Regions from separate parts of the Bradyrhizobium sp. JR3.5 genome, predicted to be linked through region 1. Evidence: predicted binding sites of a transcription regulator. Region 1 holds the regulator's gene; each other region holds the start of a gene.
What was found. Region 1 encodes PhoB, which activates phosphate uptake and scavenging genes when phosphate is short. Its sites were predicted from a motif close to TGTCATNNANCTGTCAT; they were not measured.
Positions count from the first base shown of each region.

Region 1 (9,549 bases):
ATGCCCAGAGTCTTCTGACCGCGGCCGGCCTTGACGCCAAGGAGCGCGAAGCGGCCGACAAGCTGCAGAAGGTGATCCTCGAGGAGCTGCACCACCGCATCAAGAACACGATCGCTACCGTCGGTGCCATTGTCTCCCAGAGCCTGCGCAACCTGGAAGGGGTCGAACATGCGCAGCACGCCATCGAGGGCCGGTTGCTGGCGCTCGGGCGGGCGCACGATCTCCTGCTGCAGGCAAGATGGAGCAGCGCGGATCTCGGCACGGTCGTCCGCGGCGCCACCGAAGCCTTCAACAATCCGGATGAACCGAAATTCTCGATTTCAGGACCCGGTATTCGCATGACGTCGGGCGCCGTCATTGCCATCGCAATGACACTCAACGAGCTCTGCACGAACGCCACGAAGTTCGGCGCCCTGTCCGCCCCACAGGGGCGGATCGACATCAGTTGGACGCTGGATCAACCAACACAGCGTTTGCATCTGACATGGACCGAGAAGAACGGTCCGGCAGTCCACCCTCCGGAACGGCGCAGTTTCGGGACACGGTTGATCGAAACGCTCGGCAGGCAGCTGCGCGGCGACGTGCGGCTAAGCTATGAGCCGACCGGTTTCGTGTACACATTCGACGCACCATTGGCTTCTCTTACTTCGTCAACCGCATAGCCGACGTCCCGAACGCACGCCAAAGTCTGGATATGCTGCCCTCCGACTGCGAATTGAGTCGACTACCGGACGTAAGGGGTGTCTACTGCGGTGATCACTGCTCCGCCTCTGGCCGATACCGGTGACTGAGAGTGCTGCAAGCTCCCGCCAGTAACCAGGAGAGCTTTATGCCGACTGCTCAACACAGCCAGCCTGAACCGCCGCCTCATGATCTGCCGGCGTTGGAAGCCGTGAGGATAGGAGATGCTGCGAAGCCATTCCTGCCCGGCCTTCAGCGCAACGCGATGCTTCGCAAGGCCCGGCTGGTCGAAACCGCCTCGCACATCAATGATTGGCTGACATCGCCCGGCCTGCGAACGCCGAGCTGACTGCCGACTTTGAGGAAACGCGGCCCCACAGTACGGGGCCGGCTGGGACCGCAATTCTTCCGATGCCGCTGGGGCCCGGCCTCCGGTCGCCTCTCACCAAGCGACGGCTTCGACATTGCTTCCAACTCTGCTTCAGGAACTGGCGACCGCGGTGAACGTTGTCGCGGTGCAGATATTCACGCGCGCCATCCGATTGGCTTGTGCCCGGTGATTTGTGGCCTCGGTGCTCGTTATTCGACCCTTCGCCTCCCATATACAAATCAATCCTCGTCAGCCATCGAGATTGGTCGGAATGCGCGGAGACCTCCAAGGAAAGGGACCGCCATGTTCAAATCTCAGCAGTACCGCACCAAGGCAGCCGCATACGGCGAACTGATCAAGCGTTCGAGCAGTCAGGGCGAAAGCCGCAAGTTTCAAGAGCAGCAAGACCGCCTCGCTTCGCTCGCGGATAACGAGCAAGGATTGGCGGACAATTTCGACAACGCAATAAACGTCGCGGAGCAGGACCGCTCTCGCGGCGCCGCCCTTGCCGCCGAAGAGGAGTACGTTCTGCGGTGCCTCGGCGCGGCCATCATCATGCAATGGAACGTGCTGCCGAAGGCGCTGCAGCGGGAAATCTTCGACACCGCCGGATCGGTCGGAAAACTGTTGGAGACGTCGGCGCTCCGCGGGCAGATCGCGCGCTTCCTGCACAAGCACAAGGATGATGCCGGTCGCGACAAGGTTCTGGAGGCGCGTCAGGACGCGAGATCGGGCGCTGCGGCTTTGTCGCGATGGGACAATGAAGGAGGTGCAGTCCCCGATGGACCGCCGATGTGAGCCAACCACGACAACAGGAGATTCACCATGTCACTTACCCAATTTGACGTCGATGACGGACAGCACAGCATGGACGGGCTGCGACTTTTCGCCCGTGATGGAAATGAACGGGTCGAGGCATTCATCGGCCGCAAGGTGATGGACGTCTGGGCCGAGTCTGTCGAGCATCGCGGCGGACATCAAAGCCTGTTCCGCGATCAATACAACGCACTCGGCAGGCTGAACCTGGCGGCGATCGAGCGGATCGTCAGTGCGAAATACCAACGCGGTGCTGCGTTCAACCGCCAGCATCCCTATGTCGAGGTACTGTTCTCGGATATCACCGACAGCGGGGAGACCTTGAATCTGAGCGGGCTCGTGCGCGAGACCCTGCCGCCCGCGTTTCACCGGCTGAGTTGAGATCGATCCAGGAGGATTCCCATGACGAAGAAAACCCTGCACTCCATTGAAGAAACAGAGCCGAAGAAGCCACTGCGCGCCGACCGGCCTCCCACCGAAGGCTTCGTGATCATTGTCGACAAACACTTCAAGTCGGAGTTCGACACCGCCGAGGCTGCTGAAGCGTCTGGCCGACAACTGAAGGCGTCGTATCCGATGCTTCAGATCGAAATCTATGACGCCGCCGGCAAGACCCGCACCTTGCTGAGCTGACAGGCCTGGTTGCCGGGTCTCGTGGTCGGTTTTCCGCCTACTCGACGCCGGCTTCCTGCGGCGTGAATTCGTAGACCGACGAGCAGAACTCGCAAGTCACGACCACCTTGCCGTCCTTGACCATCTCGGCGCGATCGTTCGGCGCAAAGCTCTTCAGCATCGACGACACCGCATCGCGCGAGCAGGAACACTGCGCGCGCAGCGTTTGCGGGTTGAAGACGCGCACGCCGCGTTCGTGGAACAGGCGGTACAGCAGCCGCTCGCCGGAGAGATCGGGATCGATCAGCTCGACATCCTCGACGGTGGAGATCAGCGACTGCCCCTCGACCCAGGCGTCGTCATCCGGCACGCTGTGCGTGGCCGTGCCTTCCGGCGCATCGCCGGGATGCAGATCGGCCTGCTTGGCGCGTTCGGGGGCCTTGGGCAGGAATTGCAGCAGGATGCCGCCGGCGCGCCAGTGCAGCTTGCCGCCTTCGCCGCCGCGCATCTCCTCGCCGACCGCGAGCCGCACCCGCGTCGGAATCTGCTCCGAGCGCAGGAAATATTCGTGGGCCGCCTCTTCCAGGCCGCCGCCGTCGAGCGCGACCAGGCCCTGGTAGCGGCTGGTGTTCGCGCCCTGATCGATCGTCATTGCAAGGTGGCCCTTGCCGAGCAGCTCACCCGAGCTCTGCCCGTCCTTGAGGCGCGCCACATCGTAGCGCGCATAGGCACGCAGCCGGTCGGGCGCCTGGAAATCGACGATCAGGAGCGAGACCGGACCGTCGGTCCGAGTCTGCAGGATGAAGCGGCCCTCGAACTTGACGGAGGAGCCGAGCAGCGTGGTGAGCACGATGGCCTCACCGAGCAGCTTGCCGACCGCGGGCGGATAATCGTGCTTGTGCAGGATCTCGTCGAGCGCGGGGCCGAGCCGGGTCAGCCGGCCGCGCAAGTCCAGCGCACCGACCTCGAAGGCCAGCACAGCATCGTCAACAGGAACCGCCGAGGGCGCGCGAATGGGCGTCTCGGCCTGAATTTTGATGTCGGGGGATTGTGAAACCATGGCGCTCTATCTGGGGTCTCGGACCATGAAATAAAGGGGTTCAGCATACCGGGAATCGACGTCGTCCCTGCGAAAGCAAGGACCCATAACCACAGGATTTTGTCGCGGCACAAGGCGTCTGCCCATGTGCCTTTTTCGCAGGCCGCGGCGTATGGGTCCCTGCTCCAGTGCGCAATTGCGCACAAGGCAGGGACGACGGCATTGATGTCGTCGACTACGCGACCGTGTCGAAACACCAGGCCAGAATGCCCTTCTGCGCATGCAGGCGGTTTTCCGCCTCGTCGAACACCACGGATTGCGGGCCGTCGATCACCTCGTCGGTGACCTCCTCGCCGCGATGCGCGGGCAGGCAGTGCATGAACAGCGCGTCCGGCTTGGCGAGCGACATCAGCTTGGCATTGACCTGATAGGGCTTCAGCACGTTGTGGCGGTGCTCGCCCTCCTTGTCGCCCATCGACACCCAGGTGTCGGTGACGACGCAGTCGGCGCCGCGCACGGCGGCTTCCGGATCGGTGCCGAGCATGATCGGCGCGCCGGTGGCCTTGATCCAGTCCCGCATCGGCTTCTTCGGCGAGAGCTCGGGCGGGGTGGCAATGTTGAGATTGAACTTGAACCGCTCCGCAGCGTGCGCCCAGGAGGCCAGCACGTTGTTGTCGTCGCCGGTCCAGGCCACCGTCTTGCCCTCGATCGAGCCGCGGTTTTCCTCATAGGTCATGAGGTCGGCCATCACCTGGCAGGGATGCGAACGCCGGGTCAGGCCGTTGATGACGGGCACGGTGGCGTGGGCGGCGAGCTCGAGCAGCGCGTCATGGTTGAGGATGCGGATCATGATCGCATCGACATAACGCGACAGCACGCGCGCGGTGTCGGCGATGGTCTCGCCGCGGCCGAGCTGCATCTCGGCGCCGGTCAGCATGATGGATTCACCGCCGAGCTGGCGCATGCCGACGTCGAACGACACCCTTGTGCGGGTCGACGGGCGCTCGAAGATCATCGCCAGCGTCTTGCCTTCGAGCGGCTTCCTGCCCTTCTCATGCGCCTTCAGCTTCGCCTTCATGGCGGCTCCGGCTTCGAGCATGTTGCGCAGCTCGGCGAGCGGCAGCTCGTTGATGTCGAGGAAGTGACGGACCGGCTTGCTCATTATCCAGCCGCCTTCTTCGGCTGCGGCGCCGATAGCACAGAGCAGGCGCGCTCGAGCGCTGTGATCGACTGGTCGATCTCGGCCTCGGTCACGATCAGGGGCGCCAGGAACCGCACCACATTGTCGCCGGCGCCGACGGTGAGCAGCTTCTCGTTGCGCAGCGCGGCGATCAGATCGCCCGACGGCACCACCGCCTTGACTCCGATCAACAGGCCCTCACCGCGCACCTCCGACAGCACGCCGGGATAGCGGTCGACCACGGAAGCGAGCTTCTGCTTGAGCAGCAGCGACATCTTCTGCACGTGCTCGAAGAAGCCGGGCTTGAGCATGACGTCGAGCACCGCATTGGCGGCGGCGACCGCGAGCGGATTGCCGCCGAAAGTCGAGCCGTGCGAGCCCGGCGCCATGCCGGCCGCAGCCTGCGCGGTCGCCAGCACCGCGCCGATCGGGAACCCGCCGCCGAGCGCCTTCGCCAGCGACATCACGTCCGGCGTGACGCCGGTGCGCTTGTAGGCGAACAGCTCGCCGGTGCGGCCCATGCCGGTCTGCACCTCGTCGAAGGCGAGCAGCAGGCCATGCTCGTCGCACAGCGCGCGCAGTGCTTTGAAGAACGCCTGCGGCGCCGAGCGCACGCCGCCCTCGCCCTGCACCGGCTCGATCAGGATGCCGGCGGTGTGCGGGCCGATCGCCTTCTTCACCGCCTCGATGTCGCCGTGCGGCACCTGGTCGAACCCGTCCATCGGCGGGCCAAAGCCTTCGAGATATTTCGCCGAGCCGGTCGCAGCCAGCGTGCCCAGCGTGCGGCCATGGAAGGCGCCCTCGAAGGTGATGATGCGGTAGCGCTCCGGATGGCCCTTGGAGAAGTGGTGGTGGCGGACCAGCTTGATCACGCCCTCCATCGCTTCGGCGCCGGAATTGCAGAAGAACACGAAGTCGGCAAAGCTCTGCTGGCACAGCCGCGCGGCGAGCACCTCGCCATCCGGGCTCTTGAACAGGTTCGACATGTGCCAGAGCTTGGTCGCCTGCTCCTGCAGCGCCTTGACCAGATGCGGATGCGCATGCCCGAGCGCGTTCACCGCGACACCCGAGGTGAAATCGAGATAGCGGTCGCCGTTGGTTGCGATCAGCCAGGCGCCCTCGCGCGCGCTCGAAGCCGAGATCGACCCGGGCGAAGACGGGGAGCAGATGCGACGAGGCGTTGGTCATGGCGTTCACTGCCGGTTTGAAGCCGTCAATTGCCGCGCGCCTTGACGCCAACACAGCAACCGCCAGCTTCGGAAAACAAAACGGCCGCCTTTGCGGGCGGCACGTACGGGTCATTCTATGCGGCGGCCGGTAAGTGTCAATCGTCAGGAGCCGGCCTTCCTGCAATACGAAACCAGCGCAATCCGGAGCATTCCGGTGCGGTGGAAAAGCCTCATAGCAATGCTTAACTTTGTGGGAACATGTGGACGCACGGCCGCGGACTCTTGCGCCAGAGTCACGCCATATTGTAGCGTTTGGCCTGTCGGGTACGACATCTCGTGCGGCAGTACTGGACCCTCTAAGTAGCCTTCGTGTCTCGCGTAAACGTTCGGGCGCAACACCGTGCCCGGCGAGGGCTAAGGGATTCTGGCCGAAGGGATATTTGTCCAGATTGGCTCGCAGCGCCGCTCCGATGAGTGGCCGGCGCCATGCGAAAGGAAGAATGTGATGACTGTATTGACATGGTCCGACGATCGCGTCGAGCAGCTGAAGAAGCTCTGGGAATCCGGCCTCTCGGCCAGCCAGATCGCGGCGGAACTTGGCAATGTGACGCGAAACGCCGTGATCGGCAAAGTGCATCGGCTCGGCCTCTCCGGCCGCGCCAAGGCCCCCTCCACGGCCGCGCCGCGGCAGCGCAAGGCCCGCCCCGCCCAGCACATGATGCGGGTGGCGCGCCCGGTCTCGCGCGGCAACACCGCGCTTGCGCACGCCTTCGAGGTCGAGATGGAGCCCGATCCGATCTCCTTCGACAACGTGGTGCCGATGAGCCAGCGGCTGTCGCTGCTCCAGCTCAACGAGGCCACCTGCCACTGGCCGGTCGGCGATCCCTCGAGCCCGGAATTCTTCTTCTGCGGCGGCAAGGCGCTCGCCGGCCTGCCCTATTGCGCGCATCACTCGCGCGTTGCCTACCAGCCCGCCAACGATCGCCGCCGGCCGTCGGCGAAGCCACAGATCAAGTAGCACTCGGGAAACTGCCTGGACTGCAAAAACAAATCCCCGCGAAAGCGGGGATTTTTTTGTGTGATCGTCGCGCGGAAGTATCCACCAGCGTCGTCCCGGCGAAAGCCGGGACAACGCCGTGTTGTGGCTTGAGGTTGCCGTGCAAGCCTTACGGCTGCGGCTCGGCCTTGGCAAACCGGTCGTCGAGCGCATAACCGGCGCCGCGCACGGTGCGGATCGGATCCTGCTCGCGGCCCGGATTGAGCAGCTTGCGCAGGCGGCCGATATGCACGTCGACGGTACGCTCATCGATATAGATGTCGCGGCCCCAGACGCTGTCGAGCAGCTGTTCGCGGCTGAACACGCGGCCGGGATGTTCGAGGAAGAATTCGAGCAGCCGATACTCGGTCGGACCGAGATCGATCGGACGTCCCGAGCGCGCCACGCGGCGCTTCTCGCGATCGAGCTCGATGTCGCCATAGGTCAGCACGGTCGCAAGCCGCTCCGGGCTCGCGCGGCGCAGCAGGCCCTTCACCCGTGCCAGCAGTTCCGGCACCGAGAACGGCTTGACGATGTAGTCGTCGGCGCCGGTCGCAAGCCCGCGCACGCGCTCGCTCTCCTCGCCGCGCGCGGTCAGCATGATGATCGGAAGCTGCTTGGTCTCGGGACGCGCCCGCAGGCGGCGGCACAGCTCGATGCCGGACAGGCCCGGCAGCATCCAGTCCAGTACCACGAGGTCGGGAACGCGCTCCTTCAGGCGGGTGTCGGCATCGTCGCCGCGCCCGACCGTTTCGACATCGTAGCCTTCCGCATCGAGGTTGTAGCGCAACAGTGTCGTCAGCGCTTCCTCGTCTTCGACTACCAGAATGCGTGCGCTCATCGGCTTAAATTCTCTCTCTGTGGTGATCCGTTGCCCAGACGCAAACCGAAACGCTTACTTTCCTGGGCATAATCCCCGCGGAAACGACTTGTCGTGAAGACAATCCGGCTCCGCGCTCGCGGATCATGTCCTAGGTACCCGGCACAGTGGTGGCAAAGTTGGTCATGTCGCCCTTCGGGCGCTTGTCGGTGATCTGCTGTCCCTCGATCATGTAGAACACGGTCTCGGCGATATTGGTGGCGTGATCGCCGATCCGCTCGATGTTCTTGGCGCAGAACATCAGATGGATGCAGAACGAGATGTTGCGCGGATCCTCCATCATGTAGGTCAGCAGCTCGCGGAACAGCGAGGTGCAGATCGCATCGACCTCCTCGTCGCCCTTCCAGACGTTCATCGCCGCCGGCAGGTCGTGCGCGGCATAGGCGTCGAGCACCGACTTGACCTGAGACAGCACGAGGTCGGTCATGTGCTCCAGGCCGCGGATCAGCTTCAGCGGCTGGAAATCGCTTTCCAGCGCCGCGACGCGCTTGCCCATGTTCTTGGCGAGGTCGCCGATCCGTTCGAGGTCGGTGGCCACGCGCATCGCGCTGACGATTTCGCGCAGGTCGATCGCCATCGGCTGGCGGCGGGCGATCGTCAGCACCGCGCGCTCTTCGATGACGCGCTGCAGATTGTCGATCTCGATGTCGGCGGCGACCACGCGCTTGCCGAGCGCGACGTCGCGACGGATCAGCGCGTCGACCGACTCGGTGATCATCCGCTCGACGAGGCCGCCCATCTCGGCGACCAGGCGGGTCAACTCCTGCAGGTCGCTGTCGAATGCCTTGGCGGTATGTTCAGAAGCCATCTTGTATCTCCTCAGCCGAACCGGCCGGTGATGTAATCCTGAGTCCGTCGATCGCTCGGCGAGGTGAAGATCTTGTTGGTGTCGTCGAACTCGATCAGCTCGCCGAGATACATGAAGGCGGTCTTGTCGGAGACGCGCGCCGCCTGCTGCATGTTGTGGGTGACGATCGCGATCGTGTAGTCCTCGGAGAGCTCCTGGATCAGCTCCTCGACCTTGGCGGTCGAGATCGGATCGAGCGCCGAGCACGGCTCGTCGAACAGGATCACCTCGGGCCGCACCGCCACGGTGCGCGCGATGCACAAGCGCTGCTGCTGGCCGCCGGAAAGCGACAGGCCGGAAGCGTTCAGCTTGTCCTTGACCTCGTTCCACAGCGCGCCGCCGCGCAGCGCCTTCTCGACCCGGTCGTCCATCTCGGACTTCGAGATCTTCTCGTAGAGGCGGATGCCGAAGGCGATGTTCTCGTAGATCGTCATCGGGAACGGCGTCGGCTTCTGGAACACCATGCCGACCCGCGCGCGCAGCAGATTGAGGTCGAGCTTGGGATCGAGAATGTTGGTCTGGTCCAGCATCAGCTGACCGGTGGCGCGCTGGCCGGGATAGAGGTCGTACATCCGGTTGAAGATCCGCAGCAGGGTCGACTTGCCGCAGCCGGACGGTCCGATGAACGCGGTGACGCGGTTGGTACCCAGCGTCAGGTTGATGTTCTTCAGCGCGTGGTGCTCGCCGTAATAGAAGTTAAGGTTGCGCACCGTGACTTTCGGCGGCGCTTCCGGCAGCGGCGTATGCGGTGCAACGTGGCTCGGGTTACTGGTTGAAACGGAGAGCTCGGTCATTTTGCGGCCCTTTCGGCACCAAGGATACGCGCGCCGATATTCAGCGCGAGCACGGTGAATGTGATCAGCAGTGCGCCGCTCCACGCCAGCTCTTTCCAGTAGGCGTAGGGGCTCTGCACGAAGTT
Region 1 covers NZ_JBSRYV010000002.1:3,731,672-3,741,220, reverse strand. Annotated here, with positions in the region: gene ACVWW1_RS34730 (sensor histidine kinase) at 1-662, shown strand, start outside; gene ACVWW1_RS34725 (hypothetical protein) at 830-1,030, shown strand; gene ACVWW1_RS34720 (hypothetical protein) at 1,355-1,849, shown strand; gene ACVWW1_RS34715 (signal transduction histidine kinase) at 1,877-2,248, shown strand; gene ACVWW1_RS34710 (hypothetical protein) at 2,270-2,500, shown strand; gene ACVWW1_RS34705 (Hsp33 family molecular chaperone) at 2,538-3,539, opposite strand; gene argF (ornithine carbamoyltransferase) at 3,754-4,680, opposite strand; partial or broken gene ACVWW1_RS34695 (acetylornithine transaminase) at 4,680-5,886, opposite strand; gene ACVWW1_RS34690 (GcrA family cell cycle regulator) at 6,373-6,885, shown strand; gene phoB (phosphate regulon transcriptional regulator PhoB) at 7,034-7,744, opposite strand; gene phoU (phosphate signaling complex protein PhoU) at 7,875-8,591, opposite strand; gene pstB (phosphate ABC transporter ATP-binding protein PstB) at 8,603-9,424, opposite strand; gene pstA (phosphate ABC transporter permease PstA) at 9,421-9,549, opposite strand, start outside.

Region 2 (9,549 bases), on a different contig from region 1:
GCCGAATTCCGGCGTCGCGCTCGCGGTCAACAACGTCGTGAAGGAGAAGAACGGCGTCTACATCAATTCGGGCGCCGCGACTTCGGACCTCTCCAACGCGCAGTGCACGCCGAACACGGTGCACTGGACCTACGACACCTACATGCTGGCGCACGCCACCGGCCAGGCGCTGGTGAAGGCGGGCGGGGACACCTGGTTCTTCCTGACGGCGGACTACGCGTTCGGTGCGGCGCTGGAGCGCGACACCACCGCCGTCATCACCGCCAATGGCGGCAAGGTGGTCGGCGGCGTCAAGCACCCGCTCAACACCGCTGACTTCTCCTCGTTCCTGCTGCAGGCGCAGGCCTCCAAGGCCAAGATCATCGGTCTCGCCAATGCCGGCGGCGACACCACCAACTCGATCAAGCAGGCTGCCGAGTTCGGCATCGTCAAGGGCGGCCAGAAGCTCGCCGCGCTGCTGCTGTTCCTCACCGACGTCAAGGCGATCGGGCTCGAGACCGCGCAGGGCCTCAACTTCACCGAGACGTTCTACTGGGACCTCAACGACAAGACCCGTGCGTTCTCGAAGCGCTTCTCGGAGAAGATGAAGAGCGGCGCTCCCCCGACCATGGTGCAGGCCGGCGTCTATGCGGGCCTGCTGCATTACTTCAAGGCGCTGGAAGCGCTCGGCGGCAATCCGCATGACGGCGCCAAGGTGGTCGCGAAGATGAAGACCATCCCGACCGACGATCCGCTGTTCGGCAAGGGCGAGGTCGAGGCCAACGGCCGCGTCACCCACGACGCCTATCTGTTCGAAGTGAAGAAGCCCTCGGAGTCCAAGGGTCCGTGGGACTTCTACAAGCTGGTCGGCACCGTGCCGGGCAACCAGGCCTTCACGCCGCTCGACAAGAGCACCTGTGCGCTTCTGAAGAAGTGACGATCATGCCCGCCGGCCATGGGCGTGGCCGGCGGGCTTCATCTATCTAGCGAAAGCTCATTCGATGCAGGCTCTCTACGCACAGCTTCTGGTGGGACTGATCAACGGCTCGTTCTACGCGCTGCTCAGTCTGGGGCTCGCCGTCATCTTCGGCATGCTCAACATCATCAATTTCGCGCATGGCGCGCTTTATATGATGGGCGCCTTCGTGGCGTATTTCCTGCTCAATCTGGGCGGCATCAACTACTGGTGGGCGCTGCTCATCGCCCCTGTCATCGTCGGCATCTTCGGCATGATCCTCGAGCGGACCATGCTGCAATGGCTCGCCGGGCTCGATCACCTCTACGGACTGCTGCTGACGTTCGGCATCGCGCTGATCGTGCAGGGCGTGTTCCAGAACTATTTCGGCTCCTCGGGCCTGCCTTACTCGATCCCGGATCAGCTCAAGGGCGGCGTCAATCTCGGCTTCATGTTCTTACCCGTCTATCGCGGCTGGGTCGTGATCTTCTCGCTGGTGGTGTGCCTTGCCACCTGGTTCCTGATCGAGAAGACGCAGCTCGGCGCCTACTTGCGCGCCGCCACCGAGAATCCGACGCTGGTGCGCGCCTTCGGCATCAACGTGCCGCGCATGATCACGCTGACCTACGGGCTCGGCGTCGGTCTCGCCGCGCTCGCCGGCGTGCTGTCGGCGCCGATCAACCAGGTCCGCCCGCTGATGGGCGCCGATCTCATCATCGTGGTGTTCGCGGTGGTCGTGATCGGCGGCATGGGTTCGATCATGGGCTCGATCATCACCGGCTTCGCGCTCGGCGTGATCGAGGGACTGACCAAGTATTTTTATCCCGAGGCCTCCAACACCGTGGTGTTTGTCCTGATGGTGGTGGTGTTGCTGGTGAAGCCAACGGGACTGACGGGACGGGCGGCCTGATATGTCAGCATTGACCGACGATACACTTCCGATGACGCCGCGCGCGATGCGCGACGAGATGATCGTGTTCGCCGTGATGGCGGCGCTGCTCGCAGTGGTGCCGTTCACGGGGATCTATCCCTTCTTCGTGATGCAGGCGCTATGCTTTGCGCTGCTCGCCTGCGCCTTCAACCTGTTGATCGGCTATGGCGGCCTGCTGTCGTTCGGCCACGCCATGTTCCTCGGCACCGCCGGCTACGTTTCGGCGCATGCGCTGAAGGTGTGGGGGTTGCCGCCGGAGCTCGGCATCGTGGCCGGTACCGCCGCGGCGGCCTTGCTCGGCCTCGTCACCGGCTTCATCTCGATCCGCCGCCAGGGCATCTATTTCTCGATGATCACGCTGGCGCTCTCGCAGCTGCTCTATTTCATCTATCTGCAGGCGCCGTTCACCCATGGTGAAGACGGCATCCAGGGCATCCCGCAGGGACACCTGTTCGGGATCTTCGACCTGTCGAAGCCGACGGTGCTCTACTACGTCGTGCTGGTCGGATTCCTCGCCGGCTTCCTGCTGATCTACCGCACCATCAACTCGCCGTTCGGCGAGGTGCTGAAGTCGATCCGCGAGAACGAGCCGCGCGCGATCTCGCTCGGCTACAAGACCGACCAGTACAAGATGCTGGCCTACATCCTGTCGGGCACGCTGGCGGGCTTTGCCGGCTCGCTGAAGGTGTTCGTGGCGCAGAACGCCTCGCTCACCGACGTGCACTGGTCGATGTCCGGCGAAATCGTGCTGATGACGCTGGTCGGCGGTCTCGGCACCATCTTCGGCCCGGTGGTCGGCGCGTTCGTGATCATCGCCATGCAGCAATATCTCGCCGGTTTCGGCCAGTGGGTGACGGTGATCCAGGGCGTGATCTTCGTGGCCTGCGTGCTGCTGTTCCGGCGCGGCCTGGTCGGCGAGTTGGCCCACCTGCTGCGGCGGTCGCTGTAGGGCAGGGCAAGCGATCATCCGACGACTTAGCGGTGGACGACCGCCGGTTCGGGCGGTCGGTCGGGGTATTTCCGCGCCTTATGTCTATGACAGTTCTGTGACAGTCGCTAAAAGGGCTGTCCCGGAACGATGGAACTGAGACATGCTGCGCTGGTTTCGCGCCTTTCTGCCCAAGGAAGAGCGATTTTTCGACCTGTTCGCCCGCCACGCCCAGACCTCTGTGCAGTGCTCGCTGGCGCTGCAGGACATGCTGAAGGGCGGCGAGGAGACCCCCGTCTTCTGCCAGCGCGTCAACCAGTTCGAGAACGATGCCGATAGCGTTACCCGCGAGGTCCTGACCGCGGTTCGCCGTACCTTCATCACCCCGTTCGACCGCGGCGACATCAAGAACCTGATCACCGCGATGGATGATGCGGTCGACCAGATGCAGTCGACCGCAAAGGCGGTGATGCTGTTCGAGGTGCGGGAGTTCGAGCCCCCGATGCGCGAGATCGGCACCCTGATCGTCGAATCCGCCAATCTGGTCGTTCGCGCGCTGCCTCTGTTGCAGGCGATCGGCCAGAACGTCTCGATGCTGACCCAAATCACCGAGGAGCTGACCAAGCTCGAGGGCCGGGTCGACGATCTCCATGATATCGGGCTCAAGGAATTGTTCCTGAAGCACCGCAACGCCAACGCGATGGACTTCATCGTCGGCGCGGAAATCTACGATCACCTCGAGAAGGTGGCCGACCGATTCGACGACGTCGCCAACGAGATCAACTCGATCGTGATTGAACAGGTTTAGGGCAGGGACATCACGTGGACGCCACGCTGGGTCTTCCAGTCCTGACCATCCTGATCGCGGTCGCGCTGCTGTTCGATTTCCTGAACGGCCTGCACGATGCCGCGAACTCGATCGCGACCATCGTCTCGACCCGCGTGCTGCGGCCGCAATATGCGGTGTTCTGGGCGGCGTTCTTCAACTTCGTCGCCTTCGCGGTGTTCGGCCTGCACGTCGCCAACACGATCGGCACCGGGATCATCGAGCCTTCGGTGGTGGACGCGACCGTGATCTTCGCCGCGCTGGTCGGCGCGATCGCCTGGAATGTGATCACCTGGGCGCTCGGCATTCCCTCGTCGAGCTCGCACGCGCTGATCGGCGGCCTGGTCGGCGCCGGCATGGCCAAGGCAGGCATCTCGGCGGCGGTGTGGAGCGGGCTCACCAAGACCTTGCTCGCCATCGTGCTGTCGCCGCTGGTCGGCTTCCTGCTGGCGCTGGTGCTGGTTGCGATCGTGTCCTGGCTCTCGGTGCGCTCGACGCCGTTCGCGGTCGATCGCGCCTTCCGCATCCTGCAGTTCGCCTCGGCGTCGCTCTATTCGCTCGGCCATGGCGGCAATGACGCGCAGAAGACCATGGGCATCATCGCCGTGCTGCTCTACTCGCAGGGCCATCTCGGCGACAAGTTCGAGATTCCGTTCTGGGTCGTGCTGGCCTGCCAGAGCGCGATGGCGCTGGGCACCCTGATGGGCGGCTGGCGCATCGTCCGCACCATGGGGCTGCGGATCACCAAGCTGACGCCGATGCAGGGCTTCTGCGCCGAGACCGGCGGCGCCGCGACCCTGTTCATCGCGACCTATCTCGGGGTGCCGGTATCGACCACCCACACCATCACCGGCGCCATCGTCGGCGTCGGCGCCGCGCGCCGGCTGTCCGCCGTGCGCTGGAACGTGGCAAGCTCGATCGTCTACGCCTGGGTGATCACGATCCCGGCCTCGGCGGCGGTCGCAGCCGCGACCTATTGGGCGGTGCAGGTTCTGAAGTAGCGTTTTCGAGCGAAGTGGAAGCCGGTTCGCGTCAAGAAAACGCGTCCAAAACAAGCAATCAACCGACCAGCTTCAGCCCGACGATGCCGGACACGATCAGCCCGATGCTGGCAAGCCGCATCGCGGTCGCGGGTTCGCCGAGCAGGATGATGCCGAGCGCCGCGGTGCCGACCGCGCCGATCCCGGTCCAGATCGCATAGGCGGTTCCAATCGGCAGCGTCTTCAGCGCGATACCGAGCAGGATTACGCTGCCGGCCATCGCCGCGAGCGTCAGGACCGACGGCATCAGCCGGGAGAAGCCCTCGGTGTATTTCAGCCCGATCGCCCAGCCGATCTCGAGCAGGCCTGCGGTGAACAGAATGGCCCAAGCCATACGAGCCCTCCGGATAAGGCAGGGTCGTCCCCGCGGATGGTATGGTGAGGAGAAGGTCGTCCTTCTCGTGCCTATATGTGGGTGGTGCGGCCGTTCCGCATTGCGACAAAACGCCCTTGATTGCGCCCGTTTTCCCTGCCAAACGCTGCCCGCCATGTCTGATACCGCTGTTTCAACCGAATCGCCGTCCCGCTCGCCGCTTTCAGAGGAAGTGGCGCGACGGCGCACCTTTGCGATCATCTCGCACCCGGACGCCGGCAAGACCACGCTGACGGAAAAGCTGCTGCTGTTCGGCGGCGCCATCAACCTCGCGGGCCAGGTCAAGGCCAAGGGCGAGCGCCGCCACACGCGCTCGGACTGGATGAAGATCGAGCGCGAGCGCGGCATCTCGGTGGTCACCTCGGTGATGACCTTCGAGTTCAACGACCTCGTGTTCAACCTGCTGGATACGCCGGGCCACGAGGACTTTTCGGAAGACACCTATCGCACGCTGACCGCGGTCGATTCCGCGGTCATGGTGATCGACGCCGCCAAGGGCATCGAGGCGCGCACCCGAAAGCTGTTCGAGGTGTGTCGCCTGCGCGACATCCCGATCATCACCTTCATCAACAAGATGGACCGCGAGAGCCGCGACACGTTCGAGCTTCTGGACGAGATCGAGAAGACGCTGGCGCTCGACACCACGCCGATGACCTGGCCGGTCGGCCGCGGCCGCGACTTCCTCGGCACCTATGACGTCGTTAATGGCGGCGTCCGGCTGCTCGAGGGCGGCGGCGCCAAGACCGGCGCCACCGAGCAGATCGACATCGCCGATCTCGGCAAGCGCAATCCCAATCTCGACGTCGCCGAGGTCAGGGATGAGCTGGCGCTGGCCTCGGAAGCCTGCAAGCCGTTCGAGCTTGCGGCATTCCGCGAGGGGCATCTGACGCCGGTCTATTTCGGCAGCGCGCTGCGCAATTTCGGTGTCGGCGATTTGCTGGAGGGGCTCGGCAAGTTCGCGCCGGCGCCGCGGGCGCAGGATTCCGATCTGCGCAAGGTCGAGGCGGCGGAGCCGCGCATGAGCGCGTTCGTGTTCAAGATCCAGGCCAACATGGATCCGAACCACCGCGACCGCATCGCGTTCGCGCGGCTGTGCTCCGGCAAGCTCGTCCGCGGCATGAAGGCCAAGCTGGTGCGCACCGGCAAGAACATGAGTCTGTCGAGCCCGCAATTCTTCTTCGCCCAGGACCGCTCGGTGGCGGATGAAGCCTTCGCCGGCGACGTCGTCGGCATTCCGAACCACGGCACCTTGCGGATCGGCGACACCCTGACCGAGGGCGAGGATCTGACCTTCGTCGGCGTGCCGAGCTTCGCGCCGGAAATCGTCCGCCGCGTTCGGCTGACCGATGCGATGAAGGCGAAGAAGCTGAAGGAAGCCTTGCAGCAGATGTCGGAGGAGGGCGTCGTGCAGGTGTTCCGTCCGCGTGACGGTGCGCCGGCGCTGGTCGGCGTGGTCGGTCCGCTGCAGCTCGACGTGCTGAAGGCGCGGCTCGATGCCGAATATTCTCTGCCGGTCGAGTTCGAGGTCAGCGAATTCTCGCTGGCGCGCTGGATCTCGTCCGACGACCGCAAGAAGTTAGAGGCCTTCGTTGCCGCCAACAGTTCCGGCATCGCCGACGACGTCGACGGCGATCCCGTGTTCATGGCCAAGAACGAGTTCTATCTCGGCTACACCCGCGAGCGCGCCGAGGGCATCACCTTCTCCAACGTCAAGGACGTGAAGAAGAAGGCGTAGCGCCGAATACGATAGCGCCACATACTCAGTGTCGTCCCCCGGCTCGACCGGGGGACCCAGTACGCCGTGGCTTATCCGTTCGATCACTGCCGTCTCTGGAATACCGGATCGCCCGGTCGCGCCGGGCGATGACAATTGTGGTTACGGCGCGCGCAAGGAATTGAACGCGGCCCCGCTTGATGCGGTCCGGCCGCGGTACCATTTTCCCCGGAGCGCAATCCGGGTCCGTCTGCATGCTCCGACGCGTCGTCATCTGCCTCGCTTTTGCCGTGCTGGCCGTTGTGCTCGCGAACGCTGCTTCTGCGCAGCAGCGGCAGCAGACCAATCCGGCGCCGTTCGCACACACGCCTTGCAGTGTGCTCGACGAAGGGCCTTGCATCCCGTCCTATTGCAGCGTGTTCAATCACGGGCCGTGCTTTCCCGAGATGGATTATCCGTACGGCGAAAATCTCCAGCTCACGATCCTGACGGTGCCGCCCGAGGACCAGGCCGCGAAATACCGCAAACCGGATCATGATCTCAATACCATCGGCGATCTGTTCGCCGCGCTGCGTTCCTGCTGGGCGCCGCCGCCGGCGGACGATGCGCGCAAGGGCATGCAGATGTCGGTGCGCTTCAGCTTCAAGCGGACCGGGGAGATGATCGGCACGCCGCGGCTGACGTTCGCGACGCGGGGCATCCCGGCGGATACCCGCACGACCTACCTCAACGCGATCAATGCCTCGCTCGGCGCCTGCCTGCCGCTGAAATTCACCGGCGGGCTCGGCGGCGCGCTGGCCGGCCGCCCGATCATGATCCGCTATGTCGATAATCGCGAGCTGGCCAAGCCGGCCGGCAATCCGTAATGGCACGTCATTCCGGGGCGATGCGGAGCATCGAACCCGGAATGACGGCATGCGTGGCGTGACGCATTGCGTCCCGCCCGGCGAAGATGTTACGCGAAGGCAGCAATCAATCAGGGGAGGAACATCGTGGGACTGCTCGTCATGATCCTGGGTCTCGTGCTGTTCCTCGGCGTCCATGTGCTGACCAGCCTGCGCGACCTGCGCGCCGGCATCGTGAATGCGATGGGCGAGGGGGCCTACAAGGGCGTCTATTCGCTGGTGTCGTTCGCCGGCCTCGCGCTGATCATCTGGGGCTTCGGCCATTACCGCGCGACCGGCTGGATCGACGTCTGGACGCCGCCGACCGCGTTCAAGCACATCACGGTGGCGCTGATGCTGCCGGCCGTGATCCTGGTGGTGGCCGCCTATATTCGCGGCCGCATCTACACCACGCTGAAGCATCCGATGCTGGCGGGCGTGAAGCTGTGGGCGTTCGCGCATCTGCTCGCCAATGGCGATCTCGGCTCGATCATCCTGTTCGGCTCGTTTCTCGGCTGGGCGGTCTATGACCGCATCTCACTGAAGCGCCGCGCGGATGCCGGCGGGCCGCCGATCCCGGTAGGCGGCCCGACCAATGACCTGATCGCGATCGCGGTCGGTGTCATCGTCTATCTGGCGCTGGCGTTTGCGTTCCATCCGGTCGTGATCGGCGTGCCTGTCATGGGAGCCTGACTATGTCCGTTCAATCCGCTATCAAGCGCAAGACCGCGCCCGATCTCCGCGCCCGCAAGAATGGCGAGCCGATCGTGATGCTGACATCGTACCACGCGCATACCGCAGCGCTGGTCGACCGGCACTGCGACGCCATCCTGGTCGGCGATTCCCTCGGCAACGTGATGCATGGCTTCGAGACCACGGTGCCGGTCACCCTCGACATGATGATCCTGCAGGGCCGCGCGGTGATGCGCGGTTCGCAAGCTGCGCTGGTCGTGGTCGACATGCCGTTCGGCTCCTATGAGGGCTCCAAGGAGCAGGCGTTTCAATCCGCGGTGCGGATCATGAAGGAGACGCTGTGCGGCGCGGTCAAGCTCGAGGGCGGCGCGCGGATGGCGGAGACGGTGGCGTTCCTGTCCGAGCGCGGCATTCCCGTGATGGGCCATATCGGCCTGACGCCGCAATCGATCAACACGCTCGGCTCGTTCCGCGCGCAGGGCCGCGAGGAGGAGACCTGGGCGCCGATCGAGAACGACGCCAAGGCGATCGCGGAAGCGGGCGCCTTCTCGATCGTGGTCGAGGCGGTCGCCGAGCCGCTGGCGCGCAAGATCACGCAATCGATCACTGTTCCCACCATCGGCATCGGCGCCAGTGCTGCCTGTGACGGCCAGGTGCTGGTGCTGGAGGACATGCTCGGCCTGTCGCCGCGCGCGCCGAAATTCGTGCGCCGCTACGGCAACCTCGGCCCGATGATCGAGGAGGCGATCGCGGGCTATGCGCGCGACGTGAAGAGCCGCGCCTTCCCGGGCCCGGAGCACGTCTACGGCATGAAGAAGAGCTGACGAGGCGCGCATGGACTGGTCGCAACACGCACTTCCGCTGATGCGGCTCGAGCCGCGCTTCGGCGACCGCGTCGTGCCGGCGTTTGCCGAGCGGCCGGCCAGCCTTTGGGCGATGATCGCAGACGCCGTCGCGCAGAACGGCGACGGCGAGGCGCTGGTCTGCGGCGAGAGGCGCCTGAGCTGGCGCGAGGTCGCCGAGCAATCCGCGAAGGTCGCAGCCGGCTTTGCAAAGCTTGGCCTCGCGCCGGGCGACCGGGTCGGGATCCTGCTCGGCAACCGCATCGAGTTCGTGCTGACGATGTTCGCCGCCGCCCATGCCGGCCTCGTCACGGTCCTGCTCTCGACGCGCCAGCAGAAGCCCGAGATCGCCTACGTGCTGAACGATTGCGGCGCGAAGCTTTT
Region 2 covers NZ_JBSRYV010000001.1:2,580,279-2,589,827, reverse strand. Annotated here, with positions in the region: gene ACVWW1_RS13010 (ABC transporter substrate-binding protein) at 1-916, shown strand, start outside; gene ACVWW1_RS13005 (branched-chain amino acid ABC transporter permease) at 981-1,844, shown strand; gene ACVWW1_RS13000 (branched-chain amino acid ABC transporter permease) at 1,846-2,814, shown strand; gene ACVWW1_RS12995 (DUF47 domain-containing protein) at 2,957-3,601, shown strand; gene ACVWW1_RS12990 (inorganic phosphate transporter) at 3,616-4,620, shown strand; gene sugE (quaternary ammonium compound efflux SMR transporter SugE) at 4,679-4,993, opposite strand; gene ACVWW1_RS12980 (peptide chain release factor 3) at 5,148-6,767, shown strand; gene ACVWW1_RS12975 (hypothetical protein) at 7,001-7,612, shown strand; gene ACVWW1_RS12970 (NnrU family protein) at 7,739-8,323, shown strand; gene panB (3-methyl-2-oxobutanoate hydroxymethyltransferase) at 8,326-9,147, shown strand; gene ACVWW1_RS12960 (class I adenylate-forming enzyme family protein) at 9,158-9,549, shown strand, end outside.
Region 2: a site for PhoB is predicted at 2,901-2,917, ahead of ACVWW1_RS12995 (DUF47 domain-containing protein). Genes of this name have one in related genera too.

Region 3 (9,549 bases), 500 kb from region 1:
ATCAAGTGCAAATGCGCAGCTTGCGCGACGTCATCGCGGTGTTGATCGAACAGCGCAGCATCGTGACGGCGGCCGGCGCGACCTTCGCCGCACATCTGCTCGACCTCGCGATCATGCAGCTCAGGCTCAACGTCAACGATATTTCGGCGGAGGAATTGTCCGGCCTGTCCGACTACGTTGGCGCGGAGTTCAACAACAGGGACAAGCCCTCGCATTGATCGCGCGAAGCGTTTTCGAGCGAAGTGGGCACCGGTTCGCGTGAAGAACGCGCGCTAAAGCAAGAAGCCGGAGCTTCGATTCTGATTCAATCGGAACCGAAGCTCTAATCCTGCGTCGCCACCAGCGCCTTCATCGTGGCGCCGGCGGCAAGTGCGGCGTCGTTCGGATCGATCTCGATCTGCAGGCCGCGCTGGCCGCCATTGACGAACACGCTGACATGCGTGAGCGCGCTCTCGTCGATCGCGGTCGGTACTTTCTTTTTCTGGCCGAACGGGCTGATGCCGCCGACATGGTAGCCGGTCAGCCGCTCGGCATCGGCCGGGCGCATCATCCTGGCCGACTTGCCGCCGAGGGCTGCGGCGAGCTTCTTCATGCTGACCTCGCAGTCGGACGGCACCACGGCGCAGACCGGCTTGCCGTCGACCTCCGCCATCAGCGTCTTGAGCATGCGGTTCGGGTCGACCCCGAGCGCCTCCGCCGCCTGCAGCCCGATGCTCTCGGCGCTGGAATCGTAGACATAGGTGTGGAGCTTGAAGGCAATGCCTAGCTTGCGCAGCGCAATCGTCGCTTGTGTCGAATTGGGCATGGTCCGGGCCGGTTGATACGGGCGAATGATCGCCGCAATGGGCCCGGCGATCAATCGGCCGTACGGTCAGCGACAGGCCACCCCAACATTAAATTCCCGCCAGTCCGGCGCGGCCGGGCACGGCATGGAATTTTCGGGGGATATCAAAGGCTTGTCGCCCCTCTAAAAGACGCAAACGACCCCCTTCTTGCTTGCGCAGCCGACCCGCTTCCTTTATCCGGTAGGCGCCTTGCGTGCGCGCGGCCGGCCGCCGCGGTTTGGGCTGGGCATATCATGCATGGTCGCTGTGGGCGGACGCGTTTTCGCCGCGATCATGGTTTCTGAAACACCTGAAGGGAACATCTTCGCAATGGCCAATGTTGTCGTCGTCGGCGCCCAATGGGGTGACGAGGGGAAGGGCAAGATCGTCGACTGGCTGTCGGAACAGGCCGACATCGTCGTGCGCTTCCAGGGCGGCCACAATGCCGGCCATACGCTCGTGATCAATGGCGAGACCTACAAGCTGGCGCTGCTGCCCTCCGGCGTGCTGCGCCCGAACAAGCTCGCGGTGATCGGCAACGGCGTGGTGTTCGACCCGCAGGCCTTCCTCGACGAGGTCGCCAAGCTGAAGGGCCAGGGCGTTGCGGTCGGACCGGACAATCTGCGGATCGCCGAGAACGTCACGCTGATCCTGCCGCTGCATCGCGAACTCGACTCGCTGCGCGAATCCTCCAACGCCGTCACCTCGATCGGCACCACGCGCCGCGGCATCGGCCCGGCCTATGAGGATAAGGTCGGCCGCCGCGCCATCCGCCTGATGGATCTCGCCGATCTCGATACCCTGCCGCACAAGATCGAACGCCTGCTGGCGCACCACAATGCACTGCGCCGCGGCAACAATCTGGAGGAGATCGACGGCAAGGGGATTCTCGCCGAACTGACGGCGTTCGCGCCGAAGCTGCTGCCCTATGCCGAGACGGTGTGGCGGCTGCTGGATATCAAGCGCCGCGAGGGCAAGCGCATCCTGTTCGAGGGCGCGCAGGGCGCGCTGCTCGACGTCGACCACGGCACCTATCCCTATGTGACGTCGTCCAACACGGTGGCGGCGCAGGCCGCGACCGGCACCGGCATGGGTCCGGGCGCGGTCGGCTATGTGCTCGGCATCTGCAAGGCCTACACCACCCGGGTCGGCCAGGGTCCGTTCCCGACCGAGCTGAACGACGAGATCGGCGAGGAAATCGGCCGCCGCGGCAAGGAATTTGGCGTCAACACCGGGCGCAAGCGCCGGGTCGGCTGGTTCGATGCGATGCTGGTGCGGCAGACCGTCCGCACCTGCGGAATTGCCGGGCTGGCGCTGACCAAGCTCGATATTCTCGACGGGTTCGACAGCATCAAGGTCTGCATCGGCTACAAGCTCGACGGCAAGGAAATCGACCATCTGCCGGCGGGCGAGGGCGCGCAGGCCCGCATCGAGCCGATCTATGAGATCATCGAGGGCTGGAAGCAGCCGACCGCCAATGCGCGGTCCTGGGCGGACCTGCCGGCCCAGGCCATCAAATATGTCCGCCGGGTCGAGGAGCTGGTGGGGTGCCCGGTCACCCTGCTTTCCACCAGCCCGGAACGTGAAGATACTATTCTGGTACAGAATCCGTTCGAGGCTTAACGGGATATTACCTATATCCCACCAATTGTGTGGACATGGCTGACTACTACCCGCTGATCGCCCGTGCCATCGCCGGACTGGACCCCAACGCCCCCGGCGAAGCCCGCCGTGCGCTGTATGCGCGGGCGCGGACGGCGTTGATCCAGCAACTCCGCGGCGTGCAGCCGCCGCTCTCCGAATCCGAGATCACCCGCGAACGGCTGTCGCTGGAAGAGGCGGTGCGCAAGGTCGAGTCCGAGGCCGCGCAGCGCGCCCGCGAGGCCTCGCGCCCCGGTGGCGGGGCGGCCCGCAGCAGCGACCCGCTGCGCCGTGCCAATCCAAGACCGCCGGAGGCAAATACAAGGCCGCCCGAGGCCAATTCCGCCGACAATGCCGCGCGCCCGCGGCCGCCGGCCGAACCCCGCCCGCGCAATTTGCGCCCCGACGCGCCGCCGCCGGCCCCACCACGGCCGCAGAACCCGCAGGTTGCAGCCGGCACCGATACCCAGGCGCCGGCTGCGCCGCGCCGTGGCCCCGAAGGCCCGACGCCGCCGGCAGCCCCCGGTGTGCGCGGCTTCCGCGACATCACTGCCGACGCCGACGATCTCGGCCGGGCCGCCGCGCAAGCCAGCCGCAACGCGCGCAAGACCTACGCCAATGTGCCGTCGCCCTCGCCGGAATTCGACCGGCTCGAGCCGAGCCTCGAAAACCGCGGCGGCGATCCCGAGGCGCCGTACTCCTACGAGGAGTCGATCGAGGAGGCGGAGCGCTACGCCCCGCAGCCGCCCCAGGCGCCGCCGCCGCGCGCGCGGGTCAGCAATGCCGAGCGCGGGCCGAAGCGGCCGCGTGTCGGTTCGATGTTCCCGTTCAAGACCGCGATCGTGATCGGCATCCTGCTGATCCTGGCCGGCACCGGCATCCTGCTGCGGCAGCAGGCGACCGCCTTCGTCAGCAGCCTGTTCAAATCCTCCGCCCCCGTCGAGGCGCCGAAGGATGCCGCGGCGACGCCTTCGAGCAAGAAGATCACCGACCGCGTCGGCCAGCCGTCGTCGTCGGGCGAGCCGGTCGCTCCGGTGGCGCAGCGCGTGGTGCTCTATGACGAGGACCCGTCGGATCCGAAGGGCAAGCAATATGTCGGTTCGGTGGTCTGGCGCACCGAGCAGGTCAAGGGCTCGGGCAACCAGAAGCCCGATATCGCCGTGCGCGCCGACATCGACATCCCCGATCGCAAGTTCAAGATGACGATGTCGTTCCGCCGCAACACCGATTCATCGCTGCCGGCGAGCCACACCGCGGAATTGACCTTCGTCCTGCCGCAGGACTTCGCCAATGGCGGCGTCGGCAACGTGCCTGGCATCCTGATGAAGTCCAACGAGCAGGCGCGCGGCACGCCGCTGGCCGGGCTCGCGGTCAAGGTCACCGACGGCTTCTTCCTGGTCGGCCTCTCCAACGTCGACGCCGACCGCTCGCGCAATCTGCAGTTGTTGAAGGAGCGCTCCTGGTTCGACGTGCCGCTGGTCTACACCAACCAGCGCCGCGCCATCATCGCGATCGAAAAGGGCGCCCCCGGCGAGCGCGCCTTCAACGACGCGTTCGCGGCGTGGGGTGAGTAACAGCTTCAGCGCTCACCTCGGTACTCACGATCTCATCGCCCGGCTGTGTCCGGGCGATTCCGTATCGCAGCGAAGTCCGGCTGTTGCAGCGCATCGAGGCGATGATCCCGGAACATTACCGGGCGCTTTCGATTTTCCCTAGAACCGTCGCGTGACTGCGTTACACTCGCCTGATGTCGGGCAGGGGCACGCCATGAAACGCTATCTGATCTTCGCAGCCATCGGGCCGTTCATCGGCGGCTTCCTGCTGCTGCTCATGACCACCTATCAGTCCGGCTACTGGACCGAGACCAATGGCGGCGAAGTGGCGAAGCTGCTCGTCGTGTTCGTGAAGTCGCTGCAGTACAATTATCTGTTCGGCATCGTGCCGTCGCTGATGTTCGGCGCGGTCGACGACATCCTGATGCATATGCGGCGGATCACGCCGCTTGTACGGATGCTGATCGTCGGCGCGGTGGCGTTCGTCGGCGCGGCGCTGACCTACGCCTCGCACGGCTCCGAAAGCGGCGCCGTGCAGTTCATCCTCTACGGGCTGGTCGGCTTCATCCCAGGCGTGATCACGTCCTGGCTGGCGCACAAATATGCCGAAGAGCAGCACGTGCCTGCGACGCCGGCATCCCAACATTAGGGCATGTACTCATTGCCTCGGGAAAAGCAGATGTCGTCAGCTTTGACGTGATCGGCGATCTCTGACCGGTCGGCGCAACGAGCGCATCGCAGCCCGACGGGAAGTCGTGTCTAATGCACGGCGAGCGGCGGGGTCGCGCTATTATGGCAATCTCGTCAATGGATTAAGCGCGGCCGCAAGCCAGCCGCATTGCCTTTCATGGAACTGTCATATGGACGTCATGTCAGCGTAGTCCAAATGTCACATGGCCGCTTTTGTCCTCCCGCGGCTGTGAGGGCGATCCATGAGCGATGTAGCGTTACCTGGTTCGATCGAGCCTGCGCGTAGCGGCGGGCCCGATCTCGAGAAAGGCTTTCATCCTCTCACCGGCATCATCTATCTCGGCGTGGTCGGCGCCGCGCTGCTGTTCGTGGCCTACAGCATCTACGCGGATGTTGGCGCGACGGGCCCCGGCAAGACATCCTATCTCGCGTTCCTGCTGCTGTTCGTGGCGCTGTTGATCTCGCTCGGCTTCGAATTCGTCAACGGCTTTCACGACACGGCGAACGCCGTCGCCACCGTGATCTACGCCCGTTCGATGCCGGCCCACATTGCCGTTGTCTGGTCGGGCCTCTTCAATCTGATCGGTGTCCTGCTCTCCAGTGGCGCCGTTGCTTTCGGCATCGTCTCGCTGTTGCCGGTCGAGTTGATCCTTCAGGTCGGCAGCAGCGCCGGGTTCGCCATGGTGTTTGCGCTCCTGATCGCCGCCATCATCTGGAACGTGGGTACCTGGTATTTTGGTTTGCCTGCATCGAGCTCGCACACCCTGATCGGATCGATCATGGGCGTCGGTATCGCGAATGCCCTGATGCACGGACGGGAGGGGACCTCCGGCGTGGATTGGTCGCAGGCCGTCAACACCGGCAAGGCGCTGCTGTTGTCGCCGCTGTTCGGATTTGCGCTCGCTGCCATCCTGCTCTACGGGCTGAAAACCGCGCTGTTGCGCGCAACGCCGGCGCTGTTCGGCGAGCCGAACGGCGATCAGCCGCCGCCATGGTGGATCCGCGGCATCCTGATCCTGACCTGCACCCTGGTCAGCTTTTTCCACGGATCGAACGACGGTCAAAAGGGCATGGGTCTCATCATGCTCATTTTGATCGGCGTGGTCCCAACCGCTTACGCACTCAACCGCGCGATGCCTGCGAGCCAGATCGCGGCATTCACCGCGAATTCGGCGGCGGCGAGCAAGGTGATCGAGGATAGGGGAGCCGATCGCAAGGCGACGGGCAATCCGCGTCCGGCGGTGACGAACTACATCGCCCTTCGGCAACTCACCGACGATACCTATCCGTCACTCGCCGTTCTCGTCGGCGAAATCCGCGACCAGGTCGTTCAGTACGGTTCGCTTGCGAAATTCCCGGCCGAGACCGTCGGCAACACGCGCAACGACATGTATCTGGTATCGGAGGCGCTGCGCTCGCTCATGAAGAGCGGCGAGAGCGGGCTGAACGATGCCGATGTCGCGACGCTCAATCGCTACAAGGGCTCGCTGGATGCCGCGACCAAATTCATCCCGTCCTGGGTGAAGATTGCGGTCGCCATCGCGCTCGGTCTCGGCACGATGGTCGGCTGGAAGCGGATTGTCGTGACGGTCGGTGAAAAGATCGGCAAGACCCATCTGACCTATGCGCAGGGCGCCTGCGCCGAGATCACGGCGGCCGCGACCATCGCCGCCGCCGACGGATACGGCCTGCCGGTGTCGACGACGCATGTGCTGTCATCCGGTATCGCCGGCACCATGACCGCGAACGGGTCCGGCCTGCAATGGTCGACGATCCGCAACATCGCCATGGCCTGGGTTCTGACCCTGCCGGTGGCGATGCTGATCTCGGGCCTGCTCTACCTTGTTTTCGCGCATTTGTTTTAGCCGGAGCAGCAAGACAACCGGATGCAGGAGATCTGCATCCGGATTCGGGGAAAGGAATTTCGAGTGGCAGATGCAAGCTTCAGCCTTCTGACGGGCAACGATATCGAAACGCGCCTGGTCCGGGCCGGCGGCTCTCATCTTTCGCGAAGGTGAGCAAGCCAACGAGCTGTTCGTGATCAAGAGCGGCTATGTGCGCATTCAGGTCGGTAACAAGACCATGGCTGACCTGGCGCCTGACACGATCTTTGGCGAAATGGCATTGATCGACAACGAGCCAAGAAGCGCGACCGCCACGGCGGTCACGGATGTCGAGCTCGTCCCGGTCTCGGAAAAGCAGTTTCTCTTCCTCGTCAGCCAGACGCCGCATTTTGCCCTGAAGGTGATGAGGACGCTGGCCCAGCGGCTCAGAACGATGAACAAGGGCGTCTATTAGGCGAGGCGAACAGAGCATCTCGCCAATTCACGCTTCGCGCGAAAACCTCTCGCTGATCGTTGCAGGCAAAACGGCGGACATTCCCGTCTGCCGTCGCTTCGGCTTGACGCCGTCGGCGGCGCGCGGCACGTGACGACGCTTGATCGGCCTTGAACGTGACACAGTGGTAATGTGACGCAACTTGAACCACCTGCCGGCGTTACCATCTGATGGCCATGCCCGAGGACGACATTTTCTCCCCCCACGCCACGCGATCGCGGCCGCCGTTCGGCGGGGCGCAGGCGCGCGGCAAGGTCATCGATCAGGACGGGCGCGAGCTCGGCGATGGCCCGCTGCATCCGCAGTTCCAAGGTTTTCAGGAAAGCTTCAGCTTCGACTTCCGCAACTCCACCGCCAACCCGTTCGGCAATCTGACGCGCGAGGAGCGGCTCGCACGGCTGGAGATGATCGCAAAGCTGCTCGACGTCGCCTTCGTCGTGCCGGGCACCAATGTCCGCTACGGCATCGACGGGTTGATCGGCCTGATCCCGGTGATCGGCGATCTCATCACCACCGCGATCTCGCTGTGGCTGGTGCGTGAGGCCCGCCTGCTGGGTGCGCCCTGGCACATCACCGCGCGGATGCTTGCCAATGTCGCGGTCGACGGCGTGGTCGGCATGGTGCCGGTGGCGGGCGATGCCTTCGACGTCATGTTCCGCGCCAATATCCGCAATGTGCGGATGCTGCGGCGCTGGCTCGACAAGCAGCCGAGACGCGCATAATCCGGAAAAGTGTGCAGCGGTTTTCCGTCAGATTATGCGCCAAAAAAAGCCCTCAAAAACAAAAGCCCCCGGATCGGTCCGAGGGCTTTTCGTTAGCGACGAGTAGAAGGTCTATGCGGCGTCGGCGTCGGTCTGGGCCGGCTCGGGGCGCGGACGGCGCGGCAGCGGGAAGCCTTCGCTCTCATACAGCGAACGGATGCCGTTCTGGTCGAAACGGGCTTCCTCGACCTGGAGATAGGCGCCGTTCAGCGAGTCCGCCGGCAGCTCTTCCATCGCAAAGCGCACGGCTTCGGCGGCAGTGCCGAAACGGCGATAGGCGAAGCCGGCTCGCTTCTTCTTGCGGATCGCGGCGGGGAACAGTTCAGCGGACGTGTTATAGTTGAACGGACGCAGGGGACGCATGGTCGACGACCTCTTGTGTTCTTGGCATAGAGCGGCGAAAGGGATTTTGGGGGACGGCGGCCTATAATCGGCGGCGCGCCGTACATGTCATTTCGATCCCCAATATAGGCCTCTTTGACAAAAATGCGACCCCAGAAGCGCCCCCGGCAGGGCACATGCTGAATCCGCGCATGGCACGCGGTCAATCAAAATAACTCCATTTATTTCAATGGCTTATAGCCATTAAATCTTGTCGAGCCAGGCCAGGATCGCGACCACGATCAAAATCACCCCGAAAAGGCCCATTCCGGAGTGGCCGAGACCATAGCCGTAGCCGCGGATGCGGCCGCTATAGCCGCCCAGCATGATAATCAGCAGGAGGATGATGAGGATCAGTCCAAGCGACATGGCGCCCTCCTCAGAACAGGCGGCAGCCGCACGGCGAGACGCCTACGGCCCCGCGAATTCGGAGCAAAGCACATTCCGGGGCGCGAGTCGTTAAGGCCGCCGGCCGATCACGAGGATGTTGTTGGGCGCCGGGGCGGCTATTTCTTGCTTTCGTCGATCGGGAGCACCTTCAGGGGCGTCGGATAGGGCTCGACCCGCAGCGAGTCGCTGGCGATCAAGCCGATCTTGTGCAGCGGCGCCTGTTCGAGCTCGCCGGAAGCGGATTTGTGCACGGCGTATTGCCAGACGCTGATCGAGCCCTTGGCGACCAGCATCTTGGCGATGCCGCCGGCATTCTGGCCCTCGACCTGCGCGAGATCGGCATCCGTCAGGCCGATGACGATTTCGTCCTTGGAGGTGATGACCTTGAACAGCGAGATCTTGTCGGCGGCGAGCGCCGGCATGCGCACCGCGCTCCCGATGACGAAGCTGGCAAGACCGAGACCAAACAAAAGCTTTGCTGGAATTGGCGACATCAAAATTTCCTTGTGTTTACGCGCGCGGACGGACGGCCGCGCCAAAACAAAACCCCGCGCGACCGGTTCTTGGTCGCGCGGGGCGGAGAAATTGTTCGACGTGAGGCCGGGATATTTGCCGGACCCGCCATCGTCATTGCCGGGCTTGACCTGGCAATCCATCGCGGAGTGGCCGCTGTTACTTCTTCTCGTTCAGCTTCAGCGCCGCCGAGTTGATGCAGTAGCGCAGGCCGGTGGGGCCGGGGCCGTCGTTGAAGACATGGCCGAGATGGCCGTCGCATTTCGAGCACAGCACCTCGGTGCGGACCATGCCGTGGCTCACATCGCGCTCCTCGTCGACATGGCTCTCAGCCGCGGGCTTGGAGAAGCTCGGCCAGCCGCAGCCGGAATCGAACTTCTGGTCGGACTCGAACAGCGGCTGCCCGCAGCCGGCGCAGACAAAGGTGCCCTTGCGGGGATCATGCTCATATTCGCCGGT
Region 3 covers NZ_JBSRYV010000002.1:4,235,171-4,244,719, forward strand. Annotated here, with positions in the region: gene ACVWW1_RS37140 (hypothetical protein) at 1-218, shown strand, start outside; gene ybaK (Cys-tRNA(Pro) deacylase) at 323-805, opposite strand; gene ACVWW1_RS37150 (adenylosuccinate synthase) at 1,155-2,447, shown strand; gene ACVWW1_RS37155 (hypothetical protein) at 2,483-4,039, shown strand; gene ACVWW1_RS37160 (DUF5413 family protein) at 4,233-4,667, shown strand; gene ACVWW1_RS37165 (inorganic phosphate transporter) at 4,951-6,573, shown strand; gene ACVWW1_RS37170 (Crp/Fnr family transcriptional regulator) at 6,746-7,006, shown strand; gene ACVWW1_RS37175 (DUF4112 domain-containing protein) at 7,216-7,767, shown strand; gene ACVWW1_RS37180 (hypothetical protein) at 7,879-8,169, opposite strand; gene ACVWW1_RS37185 (DUF3309 family protein) at 8,392-8,556, opposite strand; gene ACVWW1_RS37190 (hypothetical protein) at 8,694-9,071, opposite strand; gene msrB (peptide-methionine (R)-S-oxide reductase MsrB) at 9,250-9,549, opposite strand, start outside.
Region 3: a site for PhoB is predicted at 4,862-4,878, ahead of ACVWW1_RS37165 (inorganic phosphate transporter). Genes of this name have one in related genera too.